2 regions of the Enterobacter oligotrophicus genome follow, and region 2 is predicted to be linked to the other one. Evidence: predicted binding sites of a transcription regulator. Region 2 holds the regulator's gene; the other holds the start of a gene.
What was found. The regulator sigma-54, encoded in region 2, starts transcription at its own class of promoters, with help from an activator protein. The targets are predictions, from matches to a motif close to GTTGGCACANNTTTCGCTNT.
Positions count from the first base shown of each region.

Region 1 (2,202 bases), 470 kb from region 2:
CGGCAGCAGGTCGACTTTGTTCAGCAGCATCAATGACGCGGCGGCAAACATGTGCGGGTATTTCAGCGGCTTGTCTTCGCCTTCGGTTACTGAAAGCACCGCCACTTTATGCCGCTCACCCAGGTCGAAACTCGCCGGGCAAACCAGGTTGCCGACATTTTCAATAAACAGGATGCCGTTATCCGCCAGCGGCAGGCGCGACGCGGCATCGGCAATCATCTGCGCATCCAGATGGCAGCCTTTGCCGGTGTTGACCTGAATCGCCGGCGTGCCGGTTGCGCGAATACGCGCGGCATCGTTTACCGTCTGCTGATCGCCTTCGATCACCGCGCAAGGCGTGCGCGTGTTCAGGCGTTTGAGCGTCTCCGTGAGCAGCGTGGTTTTGCCGGAGCCAGGGCTGGAGACCAGGTTCAGCACCAGCTGTTTGTGGGCGGCAAAGCGGGCGCGGTTGCGGGCGGCAAGCTGGTTGTTTTTGTCCAGCACGTTAATTTCGACTTCCAGCATCTGGCGCTGGCTGATCCCCGGTGCGTGGGTGCCCGCTGCGCCGTGACCATAATGCAGGTCACCTGCCGCGGATTGCTGAGGCGTAAAGGTGATGCCGGTCAGCGCCGCCGCAGGGCGTGGGGCGGGGGAAAAGGGCGCGGAGCGAAACGCGGAATGCGGGTGATGTTCATCCCCTTCGATATACAGGTTGCCTTCAGCGCAACCGCAGGTACTGCACATAAGTTACTCCTTCTCGATTTCGAGGCGTTGGATCTGCATGCCGTCATCCGCCACGATGTGCAGCCCGGTGCTCTGGCATTGCGGGCAGCGCTGTACCTTCGATGACAGCAGGGTGACGTACTGCTGACACTGCCCGCACCAGCACTCAGCCTGCTGCGCTTCAATATGCAGCTCACAGCCTTCCGCCAGCGTGCCGCGACACACCAGCTCAAAGCAGAAGGTGAGAGCGCTGGTCTCGACGCAGGAAAACGCCCCGACCTTCAGCCAGACGCCGGTGACGCGCTTCGCATGGTTTTGCACTGCCTGCTGCTCGATCAGTTCCAGAGCCCGCTGGCAGAGGGTGATTTCGTGCATGACGCCTCCTCAATGAATTGCGCCATTGAATGCAATAACGGTGCCAGCTTGATTTTTGTTAAGGCGTGACGATGTCAACGCTGTCGAAATGACACGTCGACAGCGCGGCGTTGACAGCATCTTGATGAATAAAATCATTTAAAAACAAATAATTGAAAATTGGCATGGAAACTGCTTAACAGCCGCTATCTCCATTAACCGGATACCTTTTATGACTATTTGGGAAATTAGCGAAAAAGCAGATTACATCGCACAGCGTCATCAGCAGTTACAGGAGCAGTGGCACCTCTACTGCAACTCCCTGGTCCAGGGGATCACCCTGTCGAAAGCCCGTCTTCATCACGCCATGAGCTGTGCGGCGCAGGGCGATATGCGCTTTGTGCTTTTTGGTCACTTCACGATTTTTGTCACCCTCGCAGACAGCTTCAACAGCCACACCATTGAGTATTACGTCGAGACGAAAGAGGGTGAAAAACAGTGTATTGCGCAGGCGCAGCTCATGGCCGATGGCATGGTGGACGGTCACGTCAGCAACCGCGATCGCCAGCAGGTGCTGGAGCACTATCTGGAAAAGATCGCGCCGGTTTACAACGGCCTCTACGCCGCCGTTGAGCATGATTTACCGATCAACCTGAAACAGCTGATGGACGGAAAAACATCAGCGAACGTGGCCTGATTACCGAGTGTCGAGAAGTGTCGATGAGACAGTTTTTCGTCAAAAATGACCATCACCTGAGGATTGCCCGGTGAACCGTTTTGTAATTGCTGACTCGACGGTCTGTATTGGCTGTCGAACCTGTGAGGCGGCGTGTTCGGAAACGCACCGCCTGCACGGGCTGCAGTCCATGCCGCGCCTGCGCGTCATGCGTAATGAAAAAGAGTCTGCCCCGCAGCTTTGCCATCACTGTGAAGATGCGCCGTGTGCGGGGGTCTGCCCTGTGAATGCCATCACCCGTGTCGAGGGCGCGGTGCAACTGAATGAAAGCCTGTGCGTCAGTTGCAAGCTGTGCGGCATTGCCTGTCCGTTTGGCGCGATTGAATTCTCCGGCAGCCGCCCGCTGCATATCCCGGCCAATGCCAATTCCCCGAAAGCGCCACCTGCGCCACCGGCTCCGGCACGCATAA
Region 1 covers NZ_AP019007.1:1,445,087-1,447,288, reverse strand. Annotated here, with positions in the region: gene hypB (hydrogenase nickel incorporation protein HypB) at 1-723, opposite strand, end outside; gene hypA (hydrogenase maturation nickel metallochaperone HypA) at 727-1,077, opposite strand; gene hycA (formate hydrogenlyase regulator HycA) at 1,289-1,753, shown strand; gene EoCCA6_RS06805 (4Fe-4S dicluster domain-containing protein) at 1,824-2,202, shown strand, end outside.
Region 1: hypA (hydrogenase maturation nickel metallochaperone HypA) is a predicted target of sigma-54. The motif match lies at 1,106-1,125, and genes of this name have one in related genera.

Region 2 (2,202 bases):
GGGGAAGACTTCAGACTCTGATAGGGTAGAGGTAACTTAACGCCGGACCGGAGAAAAACGCTCTGAACATGAAGCAAGGTTTGCAATTACGGCTCAGCCAACAACTGGCGATGACGCCGCAGTTACAACAGGCGATCCGTCTGTTGCAGCTGTCCACGTTAGAACTCCAGCAGGAGCTCCAGCAAGCGCTGGACAGCAATCCGTTGCTGGAGCAAACCGATCTTCATGACGAGGTAGACACGCAGCAAACGCAGGACACTGAAACGCTCGACACCGTTGACGCGCTCGAACAAAAAGAGATGCCGGACGAGCTACCGCTGGATGCCAGTTGGGATGAAATCTACACCGCCGGAACCCCTTCCGGAACGCGTGCAGACTACCAGGACGATGAGTTACCGGTCTATCAGGGCGAAACCACGCAGTCACTGCAGGATTACCTGATGTGGCAGGTAGAATTAACGCCCTTCTCCGATACCGACCGCGCCATTGCCACCTCCATTGTGGATGCCGTTGATGACACCGGCTACTTGACGGTCACGCTGGACGATATCCTGGAAAGCATCGGTGATGACGAGATCGAACTCGAAGAGATCGAGGCCGTATTGAAGCGTATTCAGCGTTTCGACCCGGTAGGTGTTGCCGCGAAAGATCTCCGCGATTGCCTGCTGATCCAGCTATCGCAGTTCGCCAAAGAGACACCGTGGATTGAAGAAGCGCGCTTAATTATCAGCGATCATCTGGATCTGCTGGCTAACCATGATTTCCGCACCCTGATGCGCGTCACGCGCCTGAAAGAAGAGGTGCTGAAAGAGGCGGTTAATCTGATCCAGTCTCTCGATCCACGCCCCGGCCAATCGATCCAGACCAGCGAACCGGAATATGTCATTCCCGACGTGCTGGTGAGAAAACACAATGGCCGCTGGGTCGTTGAACTGAACTCAGACAGCATTCCTCGCCTGCAAATCAATCAGCAGTACGCCTCCATGTGCACCAGCGCACGTAACGATGCCGACAACCAATATATTCGTAGCAATTTGCAGGAAGCACGATGGTTGATCAAAAGTCTGGAGAGCCGAAATGATACGCTGCTGCGCGTAAGCCGTTGTATTGTCGAACAGCAGCAGGCGTTCTTTGAGCAGGGCGAAGAGTATATGAAACCGATGGTGCTGGCAGATATCGCCCAGGCCGTCGAGATGCACGAATCAACCATTTCCCGCGTGACCACACAGAAGTATCTGCACAGTCCACGCGGTATTTTTGAGCTTAAGTATTTCTTCTCCAGCCACGTGAATACCGAAGGCGGCGGCGAAGCCTCGTCAACGGCGATTCGCGCACTGGTGAAGAAGTTAATCGCCGCGGAGAATCCCGCGAAGCCACTGAGTGACAGTAAGTTAACCACCATGCTGTCCGATCAGGGTATTATGGTGGCACGTCGTACTGTTGCGAAGTATCGAGAGTCTTTATCCATTCCGCCGTCTAACCAGCGTAAACAACTGGTCTGACACAACCGATAAGGAAGACACTATGCAGCTCAATATCACAGGACACAACGTCGAGATTACTGAGGCTTTACGCGAATTTTTGAACACAAAGTTCGCAAAACTCGAACAGTATTTCGAAAGGATCAACCAGGTCTATATTGTGTTGAAAGTGGAGAAAGTGACTCATATCTCGGATGCGACCCTACACGTGAACGGGGGCGAACTCCATGCCAGTGCGGAAGGGCAAGACATGTACGCGGCTATCGACGGCTTGATTGATAAACTTGCGCGACAGCTCAATAAACATAAAGATAAACTGAAACAACACTAATTGTCCGGGCAGTTAACGGGTGCAGTAAGGCCTGTTGTGAAACACAACAGGCCGTTTGTACAGTTAGCGCTTAGGTGAAATTATGATGAACAACGATTCCGCTCTTCAACTGAGCAATGTCCTTAACCAGGAATGTACCCGCAGTGGTGTTCACTGCCAGAGCAAAAAACGTGCGCTGGAGATCATCAGTGAACTGGCCGCAAAACAGCTGGGCCTGCCGCCGCAGGTGGTGTTTGAAGCGATCCTGACCCGAGAAAAAATGGGCAGTACCGGCATCGGCAACGGCATTGCGATCCCGCATGGCAAACTGGAAGAGGACACCTTGCGTGCCGTCGGTGTGTTTGTCCAGCTGGAAACGCCTATTGCCTTCGACGCCATTGACAACCAGCC
Region 2 covers NZ_AP019007.1:1,916,720-1,918,921, forward strand. Annotated here, with positions in the region: gene lptB (LPS export ABC transporter ATP-binding protein) at 1-21, shown strand, start outside; gene rpoN (RNA polymerase factor sigma-54) at 69-1,502, shown strand; gene hpf (ribosome hibernation promoting factor) at 1,525-1,812, shown strand; gene ptsN (PTS IIA-like nitrogen regulatory protein PtsN) at 1,895-2,202, shown strand, end outside.